One region of the Micromonospora sp. NPDC005324 genome, then DNA from elsewhere that is predicted to be linked to it. Evidence: riboswitches for the same ligand, from Rfam matches in the RefSeq annotation. Region 1 holds a riboswitch; the other holds the start of a gene.

Region 1 (14,651 bases):
TGTCCGTCGAGCGGAACCGGAGCTCGTGCTCGCCGTCCCCGCTGACCGCCACCGGAGCGGTGTACGCCGTCCAGGTGGTGGCCCCGTCCAGTTGGTACTCCGTGCTGCCGAGCCCGCTACCGCCGGCCTCGTCGGCACCGGTGAGCGTGATCGTCACCGGCCCGGTGTGCCACCCGTCGGTCGGGGTGCCGGAAACCGCAGCCGTGGTCACCGGCGCGGTCTCGTCGGCCACCTCCGTGCTGAGCCGGAAGTAGTCGAACGAGGCGGTCTTCGACGCCGTCTGAGCGGCGCCGAGGGTGAACAACCCCACCTTCGGGGTTGCCCCGACCGCGCTGTTGGTCAGCGCCGTCAACGCGGTCCAGGTCGTCCCGTCGGCCGAGTACGACGCGGTGAACGTGTCGCCAGTGCGGGCCAGCCGCAGGTGCCACACCGCCGAGGTCAGGTTGCCCGCCTCGGGCTGCGGGTTCTGGACCACCCCGGCGATCTCGCTGCGGAACTCGATCCGCCGCGTCACCGCCTGGCCAGCCTGGTTGTCCGCGATGAAGTCGAACTTGACGTAGTTGTCGTCGTCCGCCTGCACGAGCAGACCTGCCTGCTGGTACTGCTCGTTCAACAGGCTGCCGTCGACCTTCGTCTCCAGGGTCCAGTCGCCGGACGGCGCGGTCTGGAGGATGAAGTTCTTCGGCCCGGTGTTGTCGGTGCCGTAGATGTCACCGTTGGGCACGTCGATCCGCAGCGCGCCATCGGTGACCCGGTAACCGCTCGGGTCCTCCCGCGTCACGGCGTCCCACCGGCACTTGTCCAACGTGCTGCCGGTGAACTCGTCCGACGGGTCGACCGGGCCGGCCGGGGCGTCCGGCGTGACCTGGAACGAGTCGAACGCGGCGTCGACAACCGGCGCCTCGGTGCCTCCGTTGAGCGCGAAGACCCCGATCCGCGGGTTGGTGATGCCGGCGAGCGCGGCCGAACGGCCGACCGGGGTGAAGGTCTGCCCGTCGCCCGAGGCGGACGCGGTCAGGTTCGTCCCGTCGCTGGTGATCCGCAGGTACACGGTGTCACCCGCCGGTGCGTTGGTGGCGTCGGCGGCCTCGTTGCGAGGAGTGGCCGCCGTCTCCCGGATGAACTCCACCCGCCGGCTGCCGTTGTACAGCAGGTCCAGCTTGGCGTAGTTGTCGTCGTCGCCGTACACCAGGACGCCGGCCTGCTGGTAGTTGGCCGTCACCGGCAGGGTGACCTTGGTGGTCATCTCCCACGCGCCGGTCGGGGCCGCCTGGAGCACCAGGTTGGTGGCGTCGTTGCGAGCGCCGTAGAGGTCACCCACGCCGGTGGGCAGCCGCAGCGCGCCGCCACTGAGCGAGTAGAGCTGGTTCTCCCGGATGACGCTGGTCCAGCGCTCCTTGTCGAGGCTGTTGCCGTTGAAGTCGTCCGAACGCGCCCCGAAGCAGGACGTGTCCGGCGCGTCGACCCGCACCGGCACCGTGGCGTACGACTTGGCGCCCTTGCTGTCGGTCACCGTGAGGGTGACCGTGAAGGTGCCCGGGCTGGTGTAGGTGTGGCTGGCGTCCAGTGTGGTCGCCGAGCCTCCGTCACCGAAGTCCCAGGCGTACGTCAACGGGGTGTCGCCCTCGTCGTCGGTGGCCGTGCCGTCGAACGCGACGGTGACCGGCGCGGTGCCGGTGGCCGGGGTGGCCGTGGCGCTGACCACCGGCGGCCCGTTCTCGGTGACACCGCGGCCGACGAAGTCCATCCAGTTGACGTTGAACAGCGAACCCGTTCCGCCGTTCGGGTCGCGGGCCAGGAAGTACAGCGAGCCGCTCGCGGCGCCGGTGACCGGTGCGCTCACGTCCGTGTACGTCTGCCACGCGCCGGTCGACGGTACGACGGCAGTGGCGACCACCGGTCCGTCGACAGCACCCGCGCGAACCTCGATCCGACCGCCAGCGGCGGCGGAGGCGGCCCGGAAGCGGATCTCGGTGATGTTGGTCAGGTCCGCCGGAGCGACCGACCACCAGTCGCCATCCTCGATGAAGGCGACGCTCTGGCCGCCTCCGGCGGTGTCGGCGCCGGCTTCCCGCTGCACGCCGGGGTCTCCACCGCCGGTGCTCACCGGGGCGCGCCCGGTGGCGGTGAAGTACTCGGCCTGCTTCTGCTTCGGCTGGAGGATCTCGATCTGCCGACCGGTCAGGGCACCGGCGCCGCCGGCACCACCCTCGTCGGTGTAGGTCGCCTCGAAGACCGCGAAGACGTTCGCCTCGGCGCCGTGCCCGGAGGCGAGCGACGTCTGGACGGTGCCGGTGCAACCGGTGTGCTGCTCCAGCGGGTGGGCGTGCTCGTCGTGACCGAGCAGCACCTGAAGCTGCACCCGGTCACAGTCGATCTGCCCGTCCTCGGGGTCGGTCACCTTGATCGAGTAGCGGACCTGGTCACCCCAGTTGAAGAAGCCGCCATCCGGTGGGAACTCGATGGAGACCGTCGGCGCGGTGTTGCCCACGGTGACCGGCACGTTGGCCACAGCGGTCCGGCCCTTGGGGTTGGTGACGGTGAGCTGGGCGGTGTAGTTGCCCGCCGTGGCGTACGTGTGGGTCGGGTTGGCCTCGGTCGAGGTCTGCCCGTCGCCGAACGTCCAGGCGTAGGTGAGCGTGCCACCGTCCGGGTCCCGGGAGCCGGCGCTGGAGAAGGTCACCGTCAACGGCGCCGGACCCGAGGTCGGGTTGGCGGACGCCGCCGCTATCGGGGCGCGGTCACCGGCGGTGTAGTCGATCCGGTAGACGCCCGAGTTGTCGTTGTTGCCGCCGAAGCCGCTGCCCCACTCGATCAGGTACAGCGCGCCGTCTGGGCCGAACTCGAAGTCCATCGGCCGGACCATGCTCATGCCGGTGAGCAACTGGTTGATGTCCACCAACGACTTGCCGTCGGGGGTCAGCTGCATGGTGTACATCTTGTTCTGGTTCCACTCACCGAGCAGAGCCTTGCCGTCGTAGTACGCCGGCCACTTGCGGTTCGAGTTCAGGTCGGCGTCGTAGCGGTAGACCGGGCCGCCCATCGGGGCACCGCCGCCGCCGATCTCCGGGTAACGCGCGTCACCGGCGTACCCGTAGTCGACGGTCGCCGGGACCACCGGCGGGAGGTTGGTCAGGCCCGTGTTGTTGGGCGAGTTGTTCACCGGGGCGGCGCAGTCGAACTTCGGACCGCTCGGGCCGGACGGGAACGTGTAGTCGTTGTACGCCTCGTTCGTGCCCGTGCAGTACGGCCAGCCGTAGTTGCCGGGGGTGACGACGTTCCACTCGACCAGACCGCGGGGGCCCCGGTTCGGGTTGTCCGCGTTGGCGTCCGGTCCGTAGTCCGCGACGTACAGCGTGTTGGTCTTCGGGTCGGTGCCGATCCGGAACGGGTTGCGGAAGCCCATCGCGTAGATCTCGGGACGGGTCTTCTCGGTACCCGCAGCGAAGAGGTTGCCCGCCGGAACGGTGTACGTCCCGTCGTCCTCCGGGTGGATCCGGATCACCTTGCCGCGCAGGTCGTTGGTGTTGCCGGAGGTGCGCTGCGCGTCGTAGTCCTGGCGCCCCGCCCGCTCGTCGATCGGCGAGTACGAGTTCGACTCGAACGGGTTGGTGTTGTCGCCGGTGGCCAGGTAGAGGTTGCCGTCGCCGTCGAAGGCCATGCTGCCACCGGCGTGGCAGCAGGTGTTGCGCTGCGTGTCGACCCGTAGCACCTGCTTCTCGCTGGCCAGGTCGATGGTGTCGCCGGAGACCGTGAACCGGGACAGCAGGTTGCGGGTGACTCCGTCGTTCGGGGCGTAGTACAGATACACCCACTTGTTGGTGGCGAAGTTAGGGTCGAGCCGGAGGCCGATGAGGCCGTCCTCGTTACCGGTGAAGACGTCCAGGTCGACGGCGGTGACGGTGTTGCCGGTGTCCGGCTTCACGATCTGCACGCGACCGTCGCGCTCGATGTAGAAGACCCGCCCGTCGGGGGCGACGTCCAACTCCATCGGGTTGCTGGTGTTGCTGTCCAGCGTGACCTTCTCGAAGTTCGAGGTCTTCGAGGCGCCGCAGTCGGCGTTCTCGACACCGGCCGCGGTGCGGATGCCGCCGAGCAGGTGGGAGAGGAACTCGGGCTCGGCGTACGACTCCCGGGTGTGCCCCAGGCCCGTGTACCAGGACCGGCCACCGTCGTAGTCCTGACACCAGGCGACCGGGTGGTCCGCACCCATCGCGCCGGCACCGGGGGTGTAGCTCTTCTCGTCCAGGCTGGCCAGCACGTGCACGTCCGGCCGGGGGTTGGTCTGGTAGTTGTACCACTCGTCGAACCGGGACCACCGGTCCGGCAACCCGGCCGTGGACGGGTGTGCGTGGTCCTCCACCTTGACAGTGGCCTGCTGGTTCTGCGGGTGGTTGGCGAAGTACGCGCCGACCAGGTCGCCGTACCAGGCCCAGCTGTACTCGGTGTCCGACGCGGCGTGGATGCCGACGTAACCGCCGCCGGCCTTCACGTAGCGCTCGAACGCCGCCTGCTGGTCGGCGTTGAGCACGTCACCGGTGGTGGAGAGCCAGATCACCGCCTTGTACTTCGCCAGGTTGGCGTCGTTGAACGCGGCCCCGTCCTCGGAGTTGTCCACAGTGAATCCGTTGTCGACGCCGAGCTGCTGGATGGCGGCGACGCCGGTGGGGATGGAGTCGTGCCGGAAGCCGGCGGTCTTGGAGAAGACGAGGACGGAGAAGGGATCGGCCGCGGCCTTTGGCGCCTTCGGCGCCACCTGGCTGACCGGGGCTGCGGCTTTTGCATCCCGTGGGGGGACCTGGGCGGCCGCCTGGGCGGGCGCGCCGAACAGGGTGGTCGAGGCCATGGCCAGGGAGATCAGGGTTGCGGTGATGGGTACGCGGGCACGACGAGAACGGGACACGCCGCCTCCTGTGTCGTAGTGACAGAGCTCGCGGGAGTCGGCTCGCCGAAGGCCCTCCCTGATGGAGCCGGTGGTCACACCGTGCCAGGGTGCCCCGCCGACATTTTGTCGAATCGCTGAACAAATTAATTCGGCTGGCTCGATGTCGGGCAAGATGCAGACGGGTAACGGTTCGGCAACGGGAGGCGACATTCCGAACAGGACCGTATGAAGTGCCCCATGGATCTCGGTCGTTCTGGTGCGGCCCGGCCCGCCGGCCACCGCCGACCCACGTCTTGGCAGGCCGGCGGATCTGTCGTACGGTGACACGCAAGTAACCCACGGGAGCCCGGTGTACCGGGCTGAGAGGGGGGCTGACAGCCCCCGACCGTTGAACCTGATCCGGGTAATGCCGGCGCAGGGAGGAGCGTTGCCGTGCCGTCCCTGGGGCGATTGCATCTCATCACCGACACCCGAGCGGGTCGCGACCCACTCGCCGTGGTTCGCGCCGCCCTCACCGTGGCCCACGCCGACCTGGTGGTGCAGGTCAGGGTCGAGGATTCCGCCACCGATCGCGAGGCGTACGACCTGACCCGGCGGGTGCTGGCGCTCTGCGCCTCGTACCGGGCGACCTGCCTGGTCAACGACCGGTTGCACGTGGCGCTGGCGGCCGGTGCCGCCGGTGGCCACGTCGGCGCCGACGACCTGCCGGTCGCCGCCGCCCGCCTGGTGCTCGGCCCCACCGGCGTGCTGGGCGCCACCGCCCGCGCGCCGGGCCCGGCGCACGAGGCCGTCGCCGCGGGCGCCAGCTACCTCGGCGTCGGGCCGTGTCACACCACCAGCACCAAGACCGGCCTGCCGGACCCCATCGGGCCCGCCGGGGTACGCGCCGTCGTCGACGCCGTCGACGTCCCGGTCATCGCGATCGGGGGGGTGACCGCCGCCCGGGTGCCGGCGCTGCGGGCCGCCGGGGCGTACGGGGTGGCGGTGGTCGGTGCCGTCTCCGCCGCCGCCGACCCGGCACTGGCTACCGCCGAGCTGATCGAGGCCCTGACGTGCTGACCGGCCGGTCCCCGTCACCGCCGTCGAGCGACCGGGTCCGGCCGGACGTGGCAGTGGTGGGGGCGGGGCCGATCGGGTTGGCGATCGCCTGGCGTTGCGCCGCGCGCGGGCTGCGGGTGGTGGTGCACGATCCGGCGCCCGGCTCGGGCGCGTCGGCGGTGGCCGCCGGCATGCTCTCCCCGGTCGCCGAGGCGTACTTCGGTGAGCGGCAGCTGACCGGGTTGCTGCTGGCGTCCGCGGCCCGCTGGCCGGCGTTCGCCGCCGAGTTGACCGAGACGACCGGAGTCGAGATCGGCTACCGGACCGAGGGCACCCTGATGGTCGGGCTCACCGGCGACGACCTGGCCGAGGCGCGTCGGCTGTGGGCGTACCAGCAGGGGTTGGGCCTGCCCGTGACGCCGCTGCGCCCCAGCGAGCTGCGCGAGCGCGAACCGGCGCTCGCCCCACGGGTGCGCGGCGGCGCGCTCGCGCCCACCGACCACCAGGTCGACCCGCGGCTGCTGGTGCCCGCGCTGCGCACGGCCGCGCAGCGGGCCGGCGCGGTGCTCGCGCCGCAGCCGGTCCGGTCCCTGTCCGACGTGGACGCGCCGGTCACCGTGGTCGCCGCCGGCTGCGGGGCAGCCGCGCTCACCGGCCTGCCCGTGCGGCCGGTGAAGGGCCAGATCCTCCGGCTCCGCGCGCCCGACGGCGTCGCGCCGGGCTTCCGGCACGTGATCCGGGGGTACGCCGACGGCGAGCACGTCTACCTGGTGCCCCGCGCCGACGGTGAGGTGGTGCTCGGCGCGACGGTCGAGGAGCGCTCCGACACCACCGTCACCGCCGGCGCCGTGCAGCGGCTGCTGCGCGCCGGAGTCGACCTGCTGCCCGAACTGGCCGAGTACGACCTGGTCGAGGCGGTCGCCGGGCTGCGCCCGGGCACCCCTGACAACGCGCCGATCCTCGGGCCGCTGCCCGACCGACCGGACGTCCTGGCCGCCACCGGGCATCACCGGCACGGCATCGTGCTCACCCCGATCACCGCCGACCTGATCGCCGACCTGGTGCTCGGCGGCGTACCCGACGCGCTGCTCGCGCCCTTCGGGGCTGACCGCTTCGACGCTGTCGCGGTGGCCGCGTCGGGCGGACCTGAACCGACGATGGAGGGGGACCTGTGGAGTTGACGGTGAACGGGGCCGGGCGCAACGTCGCCGCCGGCGCGTCCGTGGCGGACCTGGTCCGCGACATCGTGGCGCAGCCACGTGGGGTGGCGGTCGCTGTCAACGGCGAGGTGGTGCCCCGTGCCGGCTGGCCGACCCGGGCGCTGCGCGACGGTGACCGGGTCGAGGTGCTCACCGCGGCGCAGGGCGGGTGAGCGGCGTGCCGTTCGAGCTGGGTGGGGAGACCTTCACCTCACGGCTGATCCTCGGTACCGGCGGCGCCGCGAACCTGCACGTCCTGGAGCAGGCGATCCGGGCGTCCGGCACCGAGCTGGTCACTCTGGCGCTGCGTCGGGTGGGCACGGCGCCGGGCTCCACCGGTGGGTTGCTGGAGCTGCTGGACCGGTGCGGCGTACGCCTGCTGCCGAACACCGCCGGGTGCCACACCGCGACCGAGGCGGTGAAGGTGGCCCGGTTGGCCCGGGACGCGTTCGACACCGACTGGGTCAAGTTGGAGGTGATCGGCGACGAGCGGACGCTCCTGCCCGACGGGGTGGAGCTGCTCCGCGCCGCCGAGGAGTTGGTCTCCGACGGCTTCACAGTGCTGCCGTACACCAGCGACGACCCGGTGCTCGCCCGCCGCCTCGCCGACGTGGGCTGCGCCGCGGTGATGCCGGCCGGCTCGCCGATCGGTTCGGGGCTCGGCATCGGCAACCCGCACCACATTCGACTCATCCGGCAGGGTGTGGACGTGCCGGTGATCCTCGACGCCGGCATCGGCACCGCGTCCGACGCGGCGCTGGCCATGGAGCTGGGCTGTGACGGGGTGCTGCTGGCGAGCGCTGTCACCCGGGCGGCCGACCCGGTGGTGATGGCCACAGCGATGCGGTACGCGGTCGAGGCCGGACGTCTGGCGGCCCGGGCCGGCCGGATCGAGCGCCGCTTCCACGCGCTCGCCTCCACTCCTGACGAGGGAAGACCCGAGCTGTGATCCCGCCGTCCGGGGTTGTCGTGTTGACCGACCGGCTCGTTGCGCGGAGCCGGCTCGACCGGGTGGTGGCGGGCGCCGTGGCCGGGGGAGTGCGCTGGGTGGTGCTGCGGGAGAAGGACCTGCCGCGTGCCGAACGCGTCGCCCTCGCCGCCGACCTGCGCGCGATCCTCGCCGACGTCGGCGGGACCCTCGTCGTGGCCGGCCCCGACCCGCTCGGCGGCGACGCCGTGCACCTGCCCGCCGCCGGCCCGTACCCACCGCCAGCCCATGGCCTGGTAGGCCGCTCCTGCCACCACCAACCCGAGCTGAGCCGCCTGACCACCGAGCACTACGCCACCATCTCCCCGGTCTGGCTCACAAAGACAAAACCGGGCTACGGCCCACCCCTGGGACCGGACGGCCTGCGAAAGCTGGTCGAGGCCACCCCCGTGCCACTGCTGGCCCTGGGCGGAGTCGAAACCCCGGAACAGGTAACCGCCTGCGTCCAGGCGGGAGCCGTCGGGGTGGCAGTGCTGGGCGCACTCATGCGAGCCGAAGACCCGTGTGCGGTAGCCGCCACCCTGACGAGCGCTTATGCAGAGGCGGTCACCCCTGTGCTGACCCAAACCCGCGCGGAGGCACCCAGGTCCCCACGACGGGGGCTGCGGCCGACCGTGCCCACGCAGGGATCAAGCCTGACCGCCCGGAGTGGGCACGGTCGGCCGCAGCCCCCAACCGCAACCAAAAGCGAGGGAAAATGACCCCGCGCACCATCCTCACCATTGCCGGCTCGGACTCCGGCGGCGGCGCGGGCATCCAGGCCGACCTCAAGGTCTTCGCCGCACTTGGCGCGTACGGCACCAGCGTCCTCACGGCGGTCACCGCGCAGAACACCAGGGGTGTCGACGCGGTGCTGCCGCTGCCCCCGCGCACTGTCACCGAGCAGTTGGACAGCGTGCTCACCGATTTCACCGTCTGCGCGGTGAAGACGGGGATGCTCGGCACCCCGGCGATCGCGGACGTGGTGGCCGAGGCGGCCCGGGACGGCCGGCTGCCTCAGCTCGTCGTCGACCCGGTGCTGGTCGCCACGAGTGGTCACCGGCTGGGAGTGGTGGGCGCGGTGGAGCGGCTGCTGCCGTACGCCACTGTGGCGACCCCGAACTGCGCGGAGGCCGCAGCGATCACCGGACGCCCGGTGGACGACGTGGCCGCGATGGTCGTCGCCGCCGAGGCCCTGGTGGCCGGCGGCCCGGAGTACGTGGTGGTCACGGGCGGTGACCTGGACGGGGGCGAGGCGGTCGACGTGCTGCACGGCGGCGGCGTCACCACGCTGTTGCGCGCACCCCGGGTGACCACACGGCACACCCACGGCACCGGGTGCTCGTTCTCGGCGGCGATCGCGGTGCGGCTCGGTCTGGGCGATCCGGTGCCGACCGCCGTGGGGGCCGCGAAGGAGTACGTGCTCCGTGCGCTGACCGGCGCGCGGGGCTGGGAGCTGGGCGCGGGGCGCGGACCGCTGAACCACTTCGGCTGGTCCGCTTGATCACCAGGGAGGCTGTCATGCACGCACGAGGCAAGGTGTACGTCGAGGGTTCGCGGCCGGATGTCCGGGTGCCGTTCGCGGAGGTGGGGCTGACCGGGGACCTGCCGCCGGTGCGGCTCTACGACACGTCCGGCCCTGGTTCGGACCCGGAGGTGGGGCTGCCGCCGCTGCGCGGGCCGTGGATCGCCGAGCGGGGTGACGTGGCGCCGGTGCGGGGGGCGGGCACGCCGCTCGCCGGGGTGGACGGTCGCCGGCCCACCCAGCTCGCGTACGCGCGGGCCGGTGTGGTGACGGCGGAGATGGAGTTCGTGGCGATCCGGGAGAACGTCGACCCGGAACTCGTGCGGGCCGAGATCGCCGCCGGTCGGGCGGTGCTCCCGCTCAACGTCAACCACCCGGAGTGCGAGCCGGCGATCATCGGTAAGGCGTTCCTGGTCAAGGTGAACGCCAACATCGGCACCTCGGCGGTCAGCTCGTCGGTCGCGGAGGAGGTGGAGAAGTTGACCTGGGCCACCCGCTGGGGCGCGGACACCGTGATGGACCTGTCCACTGGTAAGCGGATCCACGAGACTCGTGAGGCGATCGTGCGGAACTCGCCGGTCCCGATTGGAACGGTGCCGATCTACCAGGCGTTGGAGAAGGTCGGCGGCGACCCGGTGAAGTTGAGCTGGGAGGTGTTCCGGGAGACCGTGATCGAGCAGGCCGAGCAGGGCGTGGACTACATGACCGTGCACGCCGGGGTGCTCCTGCCGTACGTGCCGCTGGCAGTGGACCGGGTGACCGGGATCGTGTCCCGGGGCGGTTCGATCATGGCGGCGTGGTGCCTGGCGCATCACGAGGAGAACTTCCTCTACACCAACTTCGAGGAGCTGTGCGCGCTGCTCGCGCGCTACGACGTGACGTTCTCCCTCGGTGACGGCCTGCGCCCCGGTTCGATCGCCGACGCCAACGACGAGGCGCAGTTCGCCGAGCTGCGCACCCTCGGTGAGCTGACGAAGGTCGCCTGGGCGTACGACGTCCAGGTGATGATCGAGGGCCCCGGTCACGTGCCGATGCACAAGATCAAGGAGAACGTGGACCTTCAGCAGGAGTGGTGCCACGAGGCGCCCTTCTACACGCTCGGTCCGCTGACCACCGACATCGCGCCCGCGTACGACCACATCACCTCGGCGATCGGCGCCGCGATGATCGGCATGTTCGGCACCGCGATGCTCTGCTACGTCACGCCGAAGGAGCACCTCGGCCTGCCGGACCGCGACGACGTGAAGGCGGGCGTGATCGCGTACAAGATCGCGGCACACGCGGCGGACCTGGCCAAGGGGCACCCCGGCGCGCAGGCCTGGGACGACGCCCTGTCGAAGGCGCGGTTCGAGTTCCGCTGGGAAGATCAGTTCAACCTGTCGCTGGACCCGGAGACCGCTCGGTCGTACCACGACGCGACCCTGCCCGCGGAGCCGGCGAAGACCGCGCACTTCTGCTCGATGTGTGGCCCGAAGTTCTGCTCCATGAAGATCACCCAAGAGCTCAAGGAGTACGCGGCGCGCGGCATGAAGGACAAGTCGGAGGAGTTCGTCTCCGGCGGGAGCCGGGTCTACCTACCGCTCGCCTGACCCACCCCGTGAGTCATCCCGGGGCGCCGTCCGGCGTCGCGGGGCGTTCGACTCGGCTTCATTGATGTCGGGGTGTCTGGCAGCTCGGGACAGCCCGGTTTCAATGAACCCGAGTCGATCAAGCGGCGATCGGTCGGTGCGTCTGCTCGCTGCGCGGCGGGTCAGTCGCGGTGGTGTCGACCGGTGGAGCGCAACGACCGGCGGCCGTTCTCCTGCTCGGGCTCGTTGTCCGACACCGGCTTGCTCAGACCGGCGACCCAGTCGACGAACTCCTCGTCCTGGGTCGCCAGCGGCTCGGCGGCGTCCGACGTCTTCGGGCTCTCCTCGTCGGCGCGGGACCGGTTGCGGCGGAACAGCCCGCCGAGTCGCCCTCGCCGGGAGGGCTGCTCCGCCACCTTCGGGGGCGTCGGCGTTGCCGACGCGGCGTCAGCGGGCGTCAGATCGCCGGTGCCGGCACCGGCACCGGCGGCGGTGGCGCTGTCGGCGGTGGCGGCGCTGATGGTGGCGGAGTCGGAGGGCGCGCCCAGCGTCCCCGGGAACTCCGTCGGAGCCGGGTGTTCGGCCGGAATGGCGGTCTCGCTGGCGTCGGTCGGCGCTGTCCGTGCCGTCGAGCTGTCCGGCGATCCCGTGCCGCGGCGCCGAGAGGTGTCGAATGCGTTCCAGGTGCCGGCCCGGCTCAGGTCCGGCAACGGTGCCCGATGGCGGGGCCTGGGCGTCGGCCCGGTCGGCTCGTCGGGATTGCTCGACGACTCAGATGTGGTTGCCTCCGGCTCGGAGGCCTGCGGTGGCACCGTCCACGTCGGGGTGACCGGCCAGGCCGACGGCGCGGGCGTCCACCGGTCCGCGTCCGGGTCACTGGCGGCGGTGGCCCCGAACAGCCCGGCGGTGGGAACGTCCTCGGCGGCGGGCCGCGCGCTGTCGGTGCCACGAGCCCCGGCGATTGCAGAACCGCTTGTCGCGTCGGCCGGTGCTGCCGTGCTGCCCGTGCCGGCCTTCGGGACGCGCGCTGTGGCTTCCGCACCAACCTGGCCGGCCGCGGTGGTCGGCGCCGCCGTTGCTGGCGTCGCGCCGTTTGCGGTGGTCGGTGCTGGCGTCACGGTGGTCGGGGTCTGTGTGGCGTCGGTTGCCGTGGTCGGGGACTCCGGGTCGGCCGGTACCTGCGTCGCGCCCGTTGCGGCGGTCGTCGAGGCGGCTGGCGGTCGCTTCGAGCCGGTGACGGGGGTGGCCGGTGCCCGCTTCGCGCCGGCAGCGGTGGTCCGGGCTGCCGCTGCCGTGCCGGCGGCAGCAGCCGAGGGGACGTCGGAGGTCGAGCTCGACCGCTCACCCAGGCTTCCCCGGCTGGACGACGGAGTCATGGTGGCCGCGTCGGAGCCGGTGCTGTCGGCGGACCTGCCCGGCCGGGTGCCCTTCGTGGCGCGGCCGGTGGTCGTCTCGGGGGCGGGCGTCGCGTCGGTGGTCGTTGCGTCGGTGGTCGTTGCGTCGGTGGTCGTTGCGTTGGTGGTCGTCGCGTTGGTGGTCGTCTCGCTGGTGGTTGCCGAGCCGGCAGAGGATGTGTCGTCAGCCACGTCGGAGGCGGTGGCGTCCGGGTTGGCCTTCGGCTTACGGCTACGTCGCGGCTTGATCGTCGGCGGTGCCTCGGGCGTGTCCTGGCCGGCCGTGCCTGCGCTGGTCGCCTGCGTGCTGCCCATGCCCGTGCTGCCCGTGCCCGCGCTGCTCGTGCCCGCGCTGCTCGTGCCCGCGCTGCTCGTGCCCGCGCTGCTCGTGCCCGCGCTGCCCGCGCTGGTCGCGGCTGCGCTGGTCCGGGCGGTGCTGCCGGTCGCGGGGCTGGGCGCGTCCGAGCTGGTCGGAGCGCTGGTCGCGGCCGCGCTGGTCGTGCCGGAATCCTGTGCACCCGTGCTGCTCGGGGTGGCGGCGGACCTGCGGGTGGTGCGCCCATCGGTCGGCCCGCCGCTGGTCGCCGTGCTGCCGCTCGTGCCCGTCGCCGTGCTGCCGGTCAGCGTGTCGGCCGCTCGGCCGCCCGTCGGGGTCGCGGCGTCGACGCGTCCGGCCGTGGTGCCGGTCGCGGAGGCGTCGGTGACCTTGCTGACGTCGGTGCTGGCCGAGGGTTCGGTCGTGGCCGGGACATCATCGTGACGCGGGAGCGTCTGCCCTGCGGCGCTGAACTCACCGGTCGGCGCGGTCAGCCAGGCCGCCGGCCGGGTCGGGGCGGCGGGAGTCGGGGCCGCGGAAGAAGCAGTGGCGGGAGCCGGACCGTGCTGTCCGCTCGCTGTGGTCTCCGGCCAGTCCCAGTGGGCCGGGACGGTGCGTACGGAATCGGGGTCGCCCGCCGCCCACGGACCCGCGACGACGCCGCCGGGCTGCGCGGTGGCCAGCTCGGCGTTTGTCGTCTCCGTGTCGGTGCGCTCGGCGCTGTCCCGGTCGTTCGCCGCGCTGGGCAGCGCCGGGCCGGCGGGCAGCGGGCGCAGGATGGCGGTGGGCTCGATGGCCTGCGGATCGGCCGCACGGGTGCCCGTCGGCCAGCGCAGCAGCGCGGCGGCGGCCGCGCCGAGTGCTCCGGCGAGGATCGCGATCAACGAGCCGTAGTAGGGGGCGGCCTGGTAGCGGTCCACAGCGTCGCCCGGACCGGCGGTCAGGTAGGCGAACGCCACCAGCACCGGACCGGCCACCCCGGTGGCCCCGCTGACCAGTGGCGCCTGGCCCCGCCAGCGAGCCAGCCCCGCGGTCGCCGCGCCGGCCAGCAGCGCCACGATGGGCAGCAGGAGCAGCGCCAGCCGCTGTGCGGCGGCGTCGTCGAGCCAGCTCGGCTCCAGTACGCCGAGCCGGACGGTCGGCAGTGGGCCGACAGTGCCGAGCGACGGTAGGACGGAGATCAGCGCCAGCAGCCAGACCGCGCCGGCCACGGCCGCCATGTTCCAGCCCAGCTCGGGCCGGAACAGGACGGCGATCGCGGCCCCCGCCCCGATCACCGCACCGACCATGGCGCAGATGCCCACAGCCCAGACCGGGTCGACGGAGATCAACTCCGCGGCACGGGCGGGCTGCATGCAGAGCGGGGCGATGACTGTGGCGCCGAGCGCCGCCGCACCACCGACCGCCAACTGTCGGCCGGTGCTGGCCGGCGGAGTGTCGCGGCGAGCGAGGCGTCCGGTCAGGACGGCGCCGGCGACGGCTGCGTTCGCGGCGAACCAGCCCACCCAGACGAGCTGGGCCGGCCACTGGTTGACGGTCGTACCGGTGAATGCGCCGGTCAGGCGGACGATGCCGAAACCGTACGCGACGCCGAGCTGGCCGGCTCCGGCCAGCACGCTCACCCCGAGCGCCGTGAGCAGCAGTCTGCCCCAGGTCCGAAAGGCCATGTCCGGCACGTTACGCACCCGGTACACCCGATTGCCACCGGCGCGCCGCGCGGCACGCCGGTGGCCATCGGCGGGTCTACTTGAGCTCGACC
Region 2 (14,651 bases), on a different contig from region 1:
AGCGCGAACGCGGTGGAGGCGAAGAGCCGCAGCTTCGCCACCGGGTTACGGCCCGCGTCGACGCCCCGGGCGCGCCGAGCCATGCTGATCATCTGCCACTCCTGACCGAGCAGCGGCACCAGCCGGAACGCGGCCAGCGCCCCGATGGCGAACCGGGCCGGCGCCTTCGCGTTCTGGATCAACGCGTCGGCCAGGTCGGTGGGGTCGGTGGTCGCGAAGACGATCACACCGGGCAGGGCCACCGCGAACACCCGTAGCACCAGGCCGAGCGCGGTGAGCAGGACGCCGGTGCTCACCAGTACCGGTCCCGCGTCCAGCAGGACCCGGCCGGACCGGTCGGCCGCGAACAGCACCAGCGTGACCAGGATGCCGGCGGCACTGAGCAGCAGTGGCCAGGCCCGTCGGGCCAGCACCCGGTAGCGGATGCCGAACAGCGGCAGGACGGCCAGTTCGAGGGCGATGGCGATCGCCGGGGCAACCGGGTCCAGGGTTGCCAGCAGGGTGAACGAGAAGACCAGTGCGGCGGCGACCTTCGCCACCGGGTTGCGCCGGGCCAACGGCGCGTCCGGCGCGGCCACCGGCTCGATGCTGATCATCGCTGGTCGTCCGGGGCGCGGTGCAGGGTGACGGTGCGATCGGCGAGCGCGGCGACGAAGTCCGCGTCGTGGGTGACAGTGACCACGCCGTGCCCGGCGTCGCGCAGGTCGGCGAAGAGGTCGATTAGCTCCCGCCAGGTCCGCCGGTCCTGGCCGAAGGTGGGTTCGTCGCAGATCAGCAGGCGTGGCGCGGTGGCCAGGGCTGTCGCCACGCTCAGCCGCCGCGCCTCGCCACCCGAGAGGGTGTACGGGTTGGCGGCGGCGAGCCGGTCCAGCCGCAGCCGGTCCAGCAGCCCGGCCACGGTCTCCTTGACGGCCGCCTCGGGTTGGCCGGTGCGGCGTGGGCCGAGCGCCAGCTCGTCGAAGACCGTGCTGGTGACGAACTGGTGCTCCGGATCCTGGAAGACCGACCCGATCCGTCGGGCCAGCGCGGGCGCCCGCCACCGGTGCGGGGGAGTGCGGTGGTCGGCGCCGGCCAACTCCGCTGACGCGGTGACCCGCCCGCTGCCCGGCCGAAGCAGGCCGCCGAGCAGCAACGCCAGGGTGGACTTGCCGGCACCGTTCGGTCCGCGTACGGCGAGTGCTTCACCGGCGCGTACCGCCAGATCGGTGGAGCCCAGCCGGGGCGGCAGGCCGAGCCGGTCGGCGGTGAGCAACAGCTCCCCGGGGCCGGCGGTGGCCACCCGGGGCGCGATGGGGTGACCGGGCACCCAGACCCCCTCGGCGGCCAGGGCGGCACCGTGGGCTGCGAAGACCGCCTCGGGTGTGCCGTCCGCGCGGACGCCGCCGCCCGGTTCCAGGACGACCACCCGGTCGACCAGCGGCAGTGCCTCGGCGACCCGGTGTTCGACCAGGATCAGCGTGGTGTCGGCGTCCAGAGCGCCGGCCACCGCGTGCCGGACCAGCTCGGCCCCGGCCGGGTCGAGGTTTGCTGTCGGCTCGTCGAGCAGCAGCAGGGCGGGGCGCAGGGCCAGCGCGCCGGCGAGGGCGAGGCGTTGCTGCTCGCCGCCGGAGAGCGCCGCGGTGTGACGGTCCCGGGAGTACGGGAAGCCGACCCGGTGCAGCGCCTCGTCCACCCGGGGCCAGATCTCGTCGGCCGGCACTCCACGGTTCTCCAGCCCGAACGCGACGTCGTCGCCGCAGCGCGCCATCACCAGTTGGGTCTCCGGGTCCTGGAAGACGATGCCGACCCGTTCCCGCCCCTTGCGCGGGTCGAGCCCGTCGATCTCGACGGTGCCCTCCTGCTCGCCGGAGTCCTCGGGAAGCAGCCCGGCCAGCGCGCTGAGCACCGTGCTCTTACCGGCCCCCGAGGGCCCGAGCAGCAGAACCCGCTCCCCAGCCTCAACCCGCAGGTCAACACCCCGAACGGCCCACGCGCGCCGCCCAGCGTGTCGCCACCCGAACCCCCGCAGCAGTACCCCGCCCACCAAACCCACCTCCTCCGGGCCGCGCCCCCGCCAATCCTCGGTTGATCAAGAGGTTCGCGTCAGGAAACCGACTTCCGTTGACGCAAACCTCTTGATCAACGTCATCGATCAGGGGGGTTAGATCAGGGCTCGGTTTCGGCCTGCTGGGAAGCGGTCCAGGACGCCGGTGTTGGCCAGGGCCTTCGTCAGCAGCCAGCCGCCGAAGCCGGCGATCACGGTGGCGCTGACGATGGTGAGCAGCGCGTACGGGATGCGGTAGTCGGTCAGCGCGTAGTCGACGTTCCAGACGAAGAAGTCGAACAGCGCTGCGCTGAGGCCGGTCAGCGCGCCCGCGAACACAGCTGTCGGCAGCCGGAACGACCGGTACCGGAAGGCGGCGAAGGCCAGTTCGGCGCCGATGCCCTGCACGATGCCCTGCGGGATCACCGTGCCGGCCCACTGGCTGCCCAGCAACGCGGACAGGACCGCGGCCACCGTTTCGCAGTAGAGCGCGGCGCCGGGCTTGCGGATGACCAGCCCACCGATCACCGCCGGCATCAGCCAGACGCCGTAGAGCAGCGTCTGCGCCGGCGGGAAGAAGGCGAACGCGCCCTCGGTGGCGCTCCAGACCAGGCCCCAGGCCCAGAAGATGACGCCGAAGGCGACCGCGATCACCGAGGCGACCACGATGTCGATGGTGCGCCAACGGTGTGTGTCGGTGGTGGATGTCATGTGTTGCTCCCAGTTCGTGAGTGCGAACCAGGAGAAGACGCACGCCGCGTCCGGTGGCACCGGACTGCGGCGCGGCTGGAGGTCGACCGAACTCCCTGCGCTGGCATTACCCAGATCAGGTTCGAGGGTCTGCGGGCGTGCCCGCACTCTCAGCGCTGTGCGCTCCCCTGTCGGATATGAAGTTGTCTCGCTGACGCTAACACCGACCACTGCCGCGGGCCCAGCAGGGCATCCGTCTGACCTGCGGGAGCGACCGGCGCACCGCCGTCTGGGTACGCTTCCGATCATGCGGGTTGACGCGCGAGGCTTTACGTTCGAGGTGACCGTTGGCGGTCCGACGGACGGCGTACCCGTCCTGCTGCTGCACGGTTTCCCCCAGCACAGTGGTGAGTGGGACGACGTGGTGCCGGCTCTGCACGCGGGTGGGCTGCGCACGTACGCGCTGGACCAGCGCGGTTACTCACCCGGCGCCCGGCCCACTGCGGTGGCCGACTACCGGATCCCCGAACTCGTCACCGACGTGGTGGCGGTGCTCGACGCGCTCGCGCTGGACGCCGTGCACCTGGTCGGCCACGACTGGGGCGCGATAGTGGCCTGGGGGGTCGCCGCCCGGCACCCCGAGCGGGTCCACACGCTGACCGCGGTGTCCGTACCGCATCCGGCGGCCATGGCGCACGCCCTGAGCACCGACGCCCAACAGAAGGCCCGGTCGTCGTACATCGCGCTGTTCCGCAAGCCCGACAAGGCGGAGAAGGTGCTGCTGGCGTGGCACGCCACCGCGCTGCGCAAGCTGCTCGGCGGGGTGGGCGACACGTCCCGGGTGAACCGGTACGCCGACCCGATGCGTGAGCCGGGGGCGCTCACCGCCGCGCTGAACTGGTACCGGGCGATGTCCCGCGCCGACCTGGCCGGCGTCGGCCCGGTCGCGGTGCCCACCACGTACGTCTGGAGTGACCGGGACGTCGCCATCGGCCGGACCGCCGCCGAGGCGTGCGCGCGCAACGTCACCGGGGACTACCGGTTCGTGCGGCTGCCCGGGGTGAGTCACTGGATCCCGGACGCGGCGCCGGCCCCGCTCGCCGAGGCGATCCTGGCCCGAGCCGGCGGAACGGCCTGAGCGGCGGTGGACGCCAGCGGGCCGGGCAGCCGTCGCTCGATCGCCGCGCAGCTGCGCGTGCTGGGCGTACGCCCCGGCGCGACGCTGCTGGTGCACGCCTCGTTGCGTCCGCTGGGCTTCGTCAGCGGCGGCCCGCACGCGGTGGTGCTCGCCCTGCGCGACGCGCTCGGCCCGGACGGTACGATCGTCGTGCCCACCCACACGCCCGACAACAGCGACCCCGCGCAGTGGCGCAACCCCCCGGTGCCGGCGGACTGGTGGCCGCTGATCCGCTCGGAGATGCCGGGCTTCGACCCGGCGGTCACCCCGAGCCGGTTCATGGGTGCGTTCGCCGAGACGGTCCGCGGCTGGCCCGGTGCGCTGCGCAGCTCCCATCCGCACGTGTCGTTCGCCGCGCTCGGCCCGGCCGCCGAGCAGGTGGTGGCCGGGCACGCCCTGGCGGACATGCTCGGCGAGGGCTCCCCGCTGGCCCGCCTCTACGACCTCGACGCCGACGTGTTGCTGCTCGGCGTGGACCACTCGGTGAGCACCTCGCTGCATCTGGCCGAGTACCGCTGCCCCGGCTCGCCCCGGGAGCGGATCGGTGCTGCCGTGCGTACCGCCGACGGTGGTCGGGAATGGGTGTGGTGGCAGGACGTACGACTCGACGCGGACGACTTCGCCGCGTTGGGCGGGGATCTGGAGGCCACCGGGGCGGTACGCACCGCACCGCTCGGCACCGGGACCGGCAGGTTGATGCGCCAGCGGGCGGCTGTCGACTTCGCGGTTCGTTGGCTGGCCCGTAATCGAACGACGGAGGACGTATGACGGTGAGTGCCGAGGACTACCTGGCCGTGGTGACCGAGACGATCGGCCAGGTGGCGGCCAGTCAGCGGGAGGCGGTGGGGCGCGCCGCCGACCTGATCGCGGAGGCCGTCCGAGCCGACGGCGTGGTGCACGCGTTCGGCACCGGGCACTCGGAGGCCCTCGCCATGGAGATCGCCGGACGGGCGGGCGGTCTGGTGCCGACCAACCGGATCGCGCTACGCGACCTGGTGCTGCTCGGCGGCGAACCGGCCGACCGGCTGGGCCCGCTGCTGGAACGGGACCCGGCCGTCGCGCACCGCCTCTACGAACTGGCCCCCGTGCGCCCCACCGACGTCTTCGTGCTCGCCTCGAACTCCGGGGTCAACGGCGCGATGGTGGAGTTCGCCACGCTGGTGAAGGAGCACGGTCACGGACTGGTGGCGATCACCTCGACGCGGCACTCCGGGCGGATGACCTCCCGGCACCCGTCCGGGCACAAGCTGAGCGACCTCGCCGACGTGGTGCTCGACAACGGCGCGCCGTACGGCGACGCGACACTGCCCCTGCCCGGTGGCGGCGCGGTCGGCGCGGTCTCCTCGATCACCGCGGCGCTGCTGGCGCAGCAGGTGACAGTGGAGGTGGTGGCGCGGTTGCTGGCGGCGGGGGAGCGGCCCCCGGTCTACCTGTCGGCGAACATCCCGGACGGCGACGCGCACAACAACGAGCTGGAGGCGCGATACGCGGGCCGGATCCGACGCGGGTCCTGACCCGGTTCCGATGGCCGACTTGCGTCGCCGAGATGAACGGCGGATGTCGTGAACCTGTTTCGCGCTCGGCCGGGTGGGGCATTGGCGTTGCTGCCGGCGGCCGGGACCGCCGGCAGTACCGTCTCACCGGAGGTAGCGCGTGTCCAAGGAGACCGAGAAGCAGCGCTGGCAGCGCAACTTCGCCGACCTGCTGCAGGAGTTGCGGGTCGCCCAGACCGGCGTGCAGATCCTCTTCGCCTTCCTGCTCACCCTGCCGTTCAGTAACGGGTTCACCGAGACCACGGAGTTCCAGCGCGACGTCTACATCGTGGCGTTGCTCGCGGCGGCCGCCGCCACCGCACTGATCATCTCGCCGGTGGCGTTCCACCGGGCGCTGTTCCGGCAGGGGCGCAAACCGGAGCTGGTCCGCTTCGCGCACCGGATGGCCACCGGCGGCCTCGCCTTCATGCTGATCGCGATGGTCAGCGCGGTGCTGCTGATCACCGACTTCGTGCTGGACCGGCCGATCGCCTTCGTGCTCAGCGCCCTGGCCGGAATCTGGTTCCTCACGTTCTGGGTGGCCCTGCCGTTCGCCCGACGCAGTTGGGGTGAGGACGACATCGACGACGAGGACGACGACCCGGACACGAGCACCGGCCGCTGATCGCGCCGACCTTCACGCAGCGCTACCCCTGGGTAACAACCAGGGGTAGCGTGGCGGTAGCCGCACCGAGCATCGAGGGGGCAGCCGTGACCACGACGCAGGATGGCCGACCGGCACCGGACGGCCCCGACTCCGAAACCACTGCCGGTGCCGCCGCGCCGCTGCCCGCGGAAGCCGGGCAGGTCACCGAGAAGGAGGCCCGGCAGGTCGCCGAGGCCGCCCGCGAGTCCACCTGGGACCGGCCCAGCTTCGGCAAGGAGCTGTTCCTCGGCCGGTTCCGGCTCGACCTGATCGACCCGTGGCCCCGATCCGATCCGGACGACGTGGCTCGCGCGGAGGAGTTCCTTGGTCGGTTCCGCGCCTTCCTGGCCTCCGAGGTGGATGGTGAGGCCATCGAGCGGGACGCGTCGATACCCGACTCGGTGTTCCACGGCCTGGCCGACCTCGGCGCGTTCGGCATGAAGATCGACCGGAAGTACGGCGGGCTCGGGCTGAGCAACCTGCACTACTGTCGGGCGCTCATGCTGGCCGGCTCGGTCAGCCCGGCCATCGGCGCGCTGCTCTCGGCGCACCAGTCGATCGGGGTGCCGCAGCCACTGAAGATGTTCGGCACCGCCGAGCAGAAACAGCGCTTCCTGCCCCGGCTCGCCGCCGGTGAGGTGTCCGCGTTCCTGCTCACCGAGCCCGACGTCGGCTCCGACCCGGCCCGGCTGGCCACCATCGCCGAGCCGACCGCGGACGGCACGGGTTACCGACTCAACGGGGTGAAGCTCTGGGCCACCAACGGCATAGTGGCCACCCTGCTGGTGGTGATGGCCCGGGTGCCGGCCACGGAGGGTCGTCGGGGCGGCATCACCGCGTTCGTGGTGGACGGCGACAGCCCCGGCATCACTGTCGAGCGGCGCAACGAGTTCATCGGCCTGCGCGGCCTGGAGAACAGCCTCACCCGGTTCCACGACGTGATCGTCCCCGCCGAGAACGTCATCGGCGGCGAGGGTAAGGGGCTGAAGATCGCCCTGACCACTCTGAACACCGGCCGGCTCTCGCTGCCGGCCATGTGTGTGGGCGCCGGCAAGTGGGCGTTGAACGTGGCCCGGGGGTGGGCCGCCGACCGCGTCCAGTGGGGACGGCCGCTCGGCGAGCACGAGGCGGTCGCGCAGAAGCTCTCCTTCATCGCCGCCACCACGTACGGCATGGAGACCATGCTCGACCTCTGCTGCCTGCTCGCCGACGACGACCGCAACGACATCCGGATCGAGGCGGCACTGGTCAAGCTGTACGCCAGCGAGATGGCCTGGAAGATCGCCGACGAGCTGGTCCAGATCCGGGGCGGGCGCGGCTACGAGACGGCCGACTCACTGGCCGCCCGCGGCGAACGCCCGGCCGCAGTCGAGCAGATGCTGCGCGACCTGCGGATCAACCGGATCTTCGAGGGCTCCACCGAGATCATGCACCTGCTGATCGCGCGGGAGGCGGTCGACGCCCACCTGTCGGTGGCCGGCGACATCATCGACCCGGACGCGGGGCTGGGCCGCAAGGCCCGAGCTGGCGCGCGGGCGGGCGCCTTCTACGCGAAGTGGCTGCCCACCCTCGCCGTGGGTCGGGGGCAGAGCCCTTCGGCGTACGCCGAGTTCGGCCCGCTCGCCGCGCACCTGCGCCAGGTGGAGCGTTCGTCGCGCAAGCTGGCCCGGTCGACGTTCTACGCGATGTCCCGCTGGCAGGGAAAGATGGAGCGCAAGCAGGCGTTCCTCGGCCGGGTGGTCGACATCGGCGCCGAGTTGTTCGCGATGTCAGCGGTCTGCGTCCGGGCCACCGCCGAACGGGACAGCCGCCCGGAGAACGTCGAGCTGGCCGACCTGTTCTGCCGGCAGGCGCGGGTGCGGGTGGACGCCCTGTTCGCCGCACTCTGGGACAACACCGACTCGGTCGACACCGCCGCCGCGAAGCGCATTCTCGCCGGCCGCTACGCGGGTCTGGAGGAGGGCGTGCTCACCCCGTCCGACGAGCTGCCCTGGGTGGCCCGCTGGTCGCCCGGCCCGTCCACCGCCGAGGACGTCCGCCGCCGCATCCCGCCGAAGCCCTGACCAGCGCGGTCAGCGCGAGACCGCCCAGGCCAGCACCCCCGCCAGGATCAGACCGTTGAGCCCGGCCAGCGCCAGGTACGCCGCGGGTGGGATCTTCTTGCCCCGGCGTACGAAGGAGACCAGGACAGCGGCGTAGCCGAGCAGCAGGACGGCGATGACGACGAGGAAGTAGAACACCCGACGACTTTAGCGGCCCCGGCCGCGCAGGCCGAGCTGGCGCAGCGCGCGTTCGGCGGCCAGGGCGTCTGCCCTCGCGTCGTCGCCACAGTTGTCCATGATCAGGTGTTGAAAAGTAGGTCACAGACCGCCTGGAGACCTACTTTTCAACACCTGATCGAGGCGGCACGCGCCGAGACGCGGGCCACACGGCGGCGCGCGGGAGCCACACGGCGAGTCACGTCGGAGTCCCTACGCACCGGACCTCAGCGGCCCCGGCCGCGCAGGCCGAGCTGGCGCAGTTCCAGGGCCGCCAGGGCGTCGACTGTCGCGTCGTCGCCGCGCCGCCACGCCTCGGCGACGTCGGGGCCGATCCGGGTCAGCTGGCCCAGTGGCTGGGTGGCCAGCGCGCGCAGGGCGAGGAGGTCGCGGCCGGCCGGCCCGGCGGCCAGCTTCGCCGCTGATCCGGCCCGGCGCATCCAGCGGACCCGCAGCGGCAGCCAACCGAACAGCACGATGCCGAGCGGGAAGATCAGCACCGCGACGGCGAGGGCCAGGGCGAGCTGGTCGACGAGGTGCTGCTGGTCGCGGCCGGCGTCGGCGAGCCCTCGGGCGGCGTCGGCGGCCTGCCGGAACGGCGCGGTGAGTTCGTCGCCGACAAGCGGCACCCGGCGAACCTTGCTGCCGGCCTCGGCGAGGTTGTCGGCGAGCCCGCTGCCCGCGCCTTCCAACTTCTGCCCCGGTACGGCGAGCTTTTGCACGAGGTCGTGCAGCCACAGCGCGCCGCGGACCGCCGCGTACACCCAGGCGACGACGAGCAGGTCGGTGAGCAACTGACGGGCGGCGGTCGGAAACCGATCGGCATAGATTTTCACGCCGGTCAGCGTGCCACGAACAGGCTGAGGGCGGCACCCGCCGGCCAGCGTGCCACGCGCCGGCCGGGGCCGGTATCCGCCAGGAGTTTGGTCGGGTCCGCCCCCGCACCGCTCGCGGCGTCCGTGATCAGGCGAGCTGGAGGTCCACGAACGCGACAGTGTCGCCGGGCAGGACGTACCGCTCGATCTCGACGAAGCCGTGCCGGCGGGCGAACCGCAGGCCGTCGTCGTTGGACGCCAGGATGACGGTCTGGACGACCTGCGCGCCGAGTTCACGTACCGCAGCCAGCCCGCGCTTGTAGATCTGCTCGCCGTACCCGTGCCGGCGGTGTTCGGGCAGAACCCGGGCGATCACCGTCCCGGGTGCGCTGTCCGACTCCGGGGGTCGCACCGTCGAGCAGCCCACCGGCACTTGGTCGGCGTACGCGACCTCGAGAATGTTTCTCCGCGCGCGGACGGCGATCTCGTCGACCGACAGCGGATCGGTCGGGATGATCAGATTGTGGATGCGCTGCCAGTCGAGCAGCGCTGTGCCGCTGCCGACCGGCTGCACCGGCCGGAACTCAAGGTTTGACACGGCTACGCCCTGGTCAGCGCGGGCAGGTCGGGCAGGTGCCGAAGATTTCCAGGGTGTGGCTGACGTCGGCGTAGCCGTGCTGTGCGGCGACCCGATCGGCCCAGCTCTCCACGGCCGGGCCGGCCACCTCGACCGTACGCCCGCACACCCGGCAGACCAGGTGGTGGTGGTGCCCCTCGCTGCACCGGCGGTAGAGGTGCTCGCCGCCCGGCGGACGCATCACGTCGATCTCACCGGCGTCGGCGAGCCCCTGGAGGGTGCGGTAGACGGTGGTCAGGCCCACCCGCTCGCCACGCTGCCGCAGCATCGCGTGCAGGTCCTGAGCGCTGTGGAAGCCCTCCATCTCGCCCAGCAGCGCGCTCACCGCCGAGCGCTGCCGGGTGTTGCGCACCGCGGCGCTGCTCTCGCTCATGATCCCTCCCCGGCGTGGCTGACCGCGTCCGCCACGATGTGCGCGACGTGCTCGTCGACCAGGCTGTAGGCGATCTCCCGGCCTCGGCGGGAGCCGCGCACCACGCCCGCCCCGCGCAACACCCGCAGGTGCTGGGAGACCAGTGGTTGCGCCGCGCCGAGCTTCTCCACCAACTCGTGCACGCACCGCTCGCCGCCGGCCAGCTCACTGACGATGGCCAGCCGAATGGGCGCGGACAGGGCGCGAAGCAATTCGCTGGCCCCGTCGAACCCGTCGTAGCCCGTGGCGCTGGTCATCCTGCAACGGTAACCAATACCACCGGCGCCGCGCTGACCAGGCTCAGCTCAGCACGACCTCGTGCGGTTCCGGGGTGGGCGAGGCGGTCGGCGTCGTCCGGCGGCGCACGACCCGCCAGGCGGCCCTGGCCACGGCCACCACCAGGAACGACGCGATCGCCACCAGCACCACCGAAGCGCCCGGCGCGGTGTCCGCCGTGGCCGCCACCCAGACACCCGAGCCGGCGGCGAAGAGCCCGAGCGCCATCGCGGCGGCCATCGTGCTGCGGAAGCCCCGGGTGACCTGCTGGGCGGTGGCGACCGGCACCACCATCAACGCGCTGATCAGCAGCACCCCGACGGCCCGCATGGCGATGGTCACGGTGACCGCTGTGGCGACAGCGATCAGCAGGTTCAGCGTGCGCACCGGCAGGCCGGAGACCCGGGCGTACTCCTCGTCGTGGCTGACCGCGAAGAGCGCCGGACGCAGCGCGATCATCGTGACCAGGATCGCCGTGCCGAGCACCGCGACGGTGATCAGGTCGGCGGGTGAGGTGGTGAGCAGCGACCCGAACAGGTACTCGTTGAGGTTGGCGCTGGTCGCGTCGGAGAGGCCAACCAGGAGTACGCCGCCCGCGATGCCACCGTAGAAGAGCAGGGCCAAAGCCAGATCACCGGAGGTACGCCCACGAGCCCGGACGATCTCGATGGCGATCGCGCCGATGGTGGCGGCGATCACCGCGACCAGCACCGGTGAGCGGTTGAGCAGCAGGCCGGCGCCGACGCCGGTCAGCGCCACGTGCCCGATGCCGTCGCCGATCAGCGTCAGCCGGCGCTGCACCAGGTAGATGCCGAGCGCCGGCGCGGCCAGGCCGATCACCAGCGCGGCGATCAGGGCGCGCTGCATGTAGGGGTACTGGAAGAGTTCCATCTGTCAGTTGCTCCACAGCCCGGCGGGCTCGTCGTAGCAGTGCGGGTGCACGTGGTCGTGGTCGGGCTCCGCGTGATGGCCGGCCGGGTCCGGCACCGCGCCGTCGTGGGCGATGCGACCCTCGTGGACGACGACAGCCCGGCTGATCACCGGTCGCAGCGGGCCCAGTTCGTGGGCGACGAGCAGCACCGTTCCGCCCTCGGCGACGAAGTCGCGCAGCGCGCCGGCGAACGCCTCCTGGCTGGCCGCGTCCACCCCTGCGGTGGGCTCGTCGAGAACAAGCAGCTCCGGCTGGCCGGCCAGGGCGCGGGCGATCAGGGTGCGCTGCTGCTGGCCGCCGGAGAGCGTGGACACCGGGTCACCGGCCCGGTCGGCGAGCCCGACCGAGCGCAGCGCGGCGTCGACGGCGGACCGGTCGGCCCGACCCGGCGGACGCAGCACCCCCCGACGGGCCAGCCGGCCGGAGGCCACCACCTCGCGGACGGTGGCCGGTACGCCGCCGCCCGCGCCCAGGCGCTGCGGGACGTACCCGATGCGTGCCCACTGCCGGAACCGGCGCAACGGCCGGTCGAAGAGGGTGACCGAGCCGGCGCTGATCGGCACCAGCCCGAGCACGGCGCGGATCAGGGTCGACTTGCCCGAGCCGTTGGCGCCGAGGATCGCGACCACCTCGCCGGCGGTCACGGTGAGCGAGATGTCCCGGAGCACGGGGCGGCCGTCGTAGCCGACCACCCCGTGCTCGACGGTGATGACAGGTGAGGTCACGAGCAGCTCAAGGCCGTCTGCAGGGTCCGCAGGTTGGTGCGCATCACCGAAAGGTAGTCCCCGTTGCTGCCGGCGGCGAGCCCTTCGATCGGGTCGAGGACGGCGGTCTTCGCGCCGACCTGACCGGCGATGGTCTCGGCCACCTTCGGGCTGACCAGGGTCTCGAAGAAGATCGTGGTGGCCTGGTGCTCCTTGGCCTCCTCGATCACGTGCGCGAGGCGCTGCGGCGAGGGCTCGACGTCCGGGCTCAGGCCGGTGATGCCGACCTGGTCGAGCTGGTAGCGGTCGGCGAGGTAGCCGAACGCCGCGTGGCTGGTCACGATCTCCCGCCGCTGGCAGGTCGCCAGACCCTGCGTGAACTCGCCGTCCAGGGTCGTCAGGTCGGCGCGCAGGGCTGCCGCCCGGGAGGTGTAGTCGGCGGCGTGGTCCGGGTCGGCCTTGCCGAGCCGCTGGGCGAGCTGGTCGCCGATGCCGGCCAGTCGGGTCGGGTCGAGCCAGACGTGCGGGTCCTTGCCGCCGTTGCCCTCCTCGGCGTGCCCCTCCTCGCCCTCGTGGTTGTGCCCGCCGGCGGACGCGCCCAACAGTGGCTGCACGCTGGTCACGTCGAACGCCCGGTCGCCGCCGTTCTGGGCCACGGCGTCGTCCACCGCCGGCTGGAACCCCTTGAGGTAGACGATCAGCTCCGCGTCGCTGACCTCACCGACCTGGCTCGGGTTGAGTTCCAGGTCGTGCGGCTCGGCGCCCGGCTTGGCCAGGTTGGTCACCCGGACCGCGTCGCCGCCGATCCGCTCGGCCAGGAACTGGAGGGGGTAGAACGCTGCCACCACGTCGACTCGCTGGGGATCGGCGCCGGCGGCACCACCGGTGGAGCAGCCGGCCCCGGCACCCAGGGCGAGGAGGGCGGTCGCGGCGGCGAGGACACGGTACGTGGCGCGGTTGGTCATGTGGCCAACTGTCCGTGGCAACGATAATGATTGTCAAAAACGCATGATTGCATGTCAGAGGAGCTTCGCGAGGCCCACCGTCACCAGCAGGGTGAGCATCACCAGTCGGATCAGCCGGGTCCGCGGTGCCTGAACCGCCCAGGTCGTCGCCAACAGGGCGATCAGGACCCCGGCGAGCGCGAGCGTGAGCAGCCCGCCGATCACCCCGGGCGTGAAGAACGCCACCAGCACCACCACCAGGGTGAGCAGGAACACCGACGTCGGGTTCGCCCCGGCCAACCGGGCGAGCAGAGGGCGCTGCGTACGCTGCATCCCACAGACTCTACGAGGAGGAACCCCGGGTGCTGGTGACCAACCGGTTCGTGGTCGACGTCGATGCCGCCGACGGCTTCACCGAACGGGCGCACGCCGCCCTCACCGCGCTGGCCGCCCGGCCCGGCTACCTGCGCGGCCAACTGGTCCGGGCGCTGGACGACCCCCGGCACTGGTCACTGGTCACCGAATGGGAGTCGGTCGGCACGTACCGGAGGGCGCTCGGCGCCTTCGAGGTCAAGGTCAGCGCCGTGCCGCTGCTCGCCGAGTCCGTCGACGAGCCCTCCGCCTACGAGGCGCTGGCCACCGCCGCCCCCGGCGCGGCCGTGGTCGTCGCCGACAGTGATCGGGCTACGGGTCCTTACCGCTGAGCCGGCGGACACTACGCTGCTCCTATGACCGCACCCGCCCCGCCACCCGGTCCCGGGGTGGCTCCGCCGTTCGCCGCGCCGCCCACCGAGGGCCGCCGGACTCGGCTCTGGATCGGCCTCGGCGTCGGCGCGCTCGCCGTGGTGCTCTGCTGCGGCGGGGGTGGCACCGCCGTCGTCGGCCTGGCCGTCAGCGGAGTCCAGGCCATCCGGGAACAGGCCCGCACAGTGACCGGCGACTACTACCAGGCGCTGGTCGAGCGGAACTACGGGCGGGCGTACGACCAGCTCTGCGACGACGCGCAGCGGCGTGAGTCCCGGCCGGAGTTCGAGCGGCGCGCTGCCGCCGAACCACAGGTGACCGGGTTCCGGGTGGGTGAGGTGGACACCACCTACCTGACCGTGCCGGTCGACGTGACCCTCGACGGCGGCGACCGGGAGCGGCAACAGGTCAGCCTCGGCCAGGACGGGCAGACCGGCGGGGTGGAGGTCTGCGAGGTCAGCTGACCCGTCCCCGGTATTCTGCTGGGCTCGGGGGGACGGTGGTCGTACCGTTGTCCCGAACCGACCGTTCCATCCACATCTCGCCCCCGCCGACCGCCAGCCGGCGTAGGAGGAAACATGCCAGCCGACCGTATCGACGCCGTCGTCAGCCTCGCCAAGCGCCGAGGCTTCGTCTTCCCCTCCAGTGAGATCTACGGAGGCACCCGATCGGCGTGGGACTACGGCCCGCTCGGCGTGGAGCTGAAGGAGAACGTCCGCCGGCAGTGGTGGAAGACCATGGTCCAGCAGCGCGACGACGTCGTCGGCCTGGACTCCGCGGTGATCCTGTCCCGCAAGGTGTGGGAGGCGTCCGGCCACATCGCCGAGTTCGTCGACCCGCTCACCGAGTGCCAGTTCTGTCA

Evidence for each region. Region 1 has a riboswitch for thiamine pyrophosphate ahead of thiE (thiamine phosphate synthase). Riboswitches for the same ligand answer to the same signal wherever they lie in the genome.
Region 2: another riboswitch for thiamine pyrophosphate. It lies ahead of ABZS40_RS34360 (ECF transporter S component); the one in region 1 lies ahead of thiE (thiamine phosphate synthase).

What each region holds. Positions count from the first base shown of each region.
Region 1 covers NZ_JBEXGE010000015.1:114,294-128,944, reverse strand. The annotation lists gene ABZS40_RS17750 (ThuA domain-containing protein) at 1-4,903, opposite strand, end outside; TPP riboswitch at 5,214-5,323, shown strand; gene thiE (thiamine phosphate synthase) at 5,318-5,944, shown strand; gene thiO (glycine oxidase ThiO) at 5,941-7,104, shown strand; gene thiS (sulfur carrier protein ThiS) at 7,095-7,295, shown strand; gene ABZS40_RS17730 (thiazole synthase) at 7,292-8,071, shown strand; gene ABZS40_RS17725 (thiamine phosphate synthase) at 8,068-8,811, shown strand; gene thiD (bifunctional hydroxymethylpyrimidine kinase/phosphomethylpyrimidine kinase) at 8,808-9,593, shown strand; gene thiC (phosphomethylpyrimidine synthase ThiC) at 9,611-11,203, shown strand; gene ABZS40_RS17710 (hypothetical protein) at 11,365-14,559, opposite strand; gene ABZS40_RS17705 (cupin) at 14,636-14,651, opposite strand, start outside.
Region 2 covers NZ_JBEXGE010000061.1:2,858-17,508, reverse strand. The annotation lists gene ABZS40_RS34370 (energy-coupling factor transporter transmembrane component T) at 1-596, opposite strand, end outside; gene ABZS40_RS34365 (ABC transporter ATP-binding protein) at 593-2,023, opposite strand; gene ABZS40_RS34360 (ECF transporter S component) at 2,141-2,734, opposite strand; TPP riboswitch at 2,809-2,913, opposite strand; gene ABZS40_RS34355 (alpha/beta fold hydrolase) at 3,021-3,851, shown strand; gene ABZS40_RS34350 (AAC(3) family N-acetyltransferase) at 3,858-4,658, shown strand; gene ABZS40_RS34345 (SIS domain-containing protein) at 4,655-5,404, shown strand; gene ABZS40_RS34340 (DUF6328 family protein) at 5,544-6,047, shown strand; gene ABZS40_RS34335 (acyl-CoA dehydrogenase family protein) at 6,134-8,131, shown strand; gene ABZS40_RS34330 (hypothetical protein) at 8,141-8,308, opposite strand; gene ABZS40_RS34325 (hypothetical protein) at 8,554-9,162, opposite strand; gene ABZS40_RS34320 (GNAT family N-acetyltransferase) at 9,290-9,739, opposite strand; gene ABZS40_RS34315 (Fur family transcriptional regulator) at 9,753-10,151, opposite strand; gene ABZS40_RS34310 (metalloregulator ArsR/SmtB family transcription factor) at 10,148-10,447, opposite strand; gene ABZS40_RS34305 (metal ABC transporter permease) at 10,491-11,357, opposite strand; gene ABZS40_RS34300 (metal ABC transporter ATP-binding protein) at 11,361-12,122, opposite strand; gene ABZS40_RS34295 (metal ABC transporter substrate-binding protein) at 12,119-13,066, opposite strand; gene ABZS40_RS34290 (hypothetical protein) at 13,121-13,378, opposite strand; gene ABZS40_RS34285 (antibiotic biosynthesis monooxygenase) at 13,408-13,749, shown strand; gene ABZS40_RS34280 (hypothetical protein) at 13,774-14,253, shown strand; gene ABZS40_RS34275 (glycine--tRNA ligase) at 14,368-14,651, shown strand, end outside.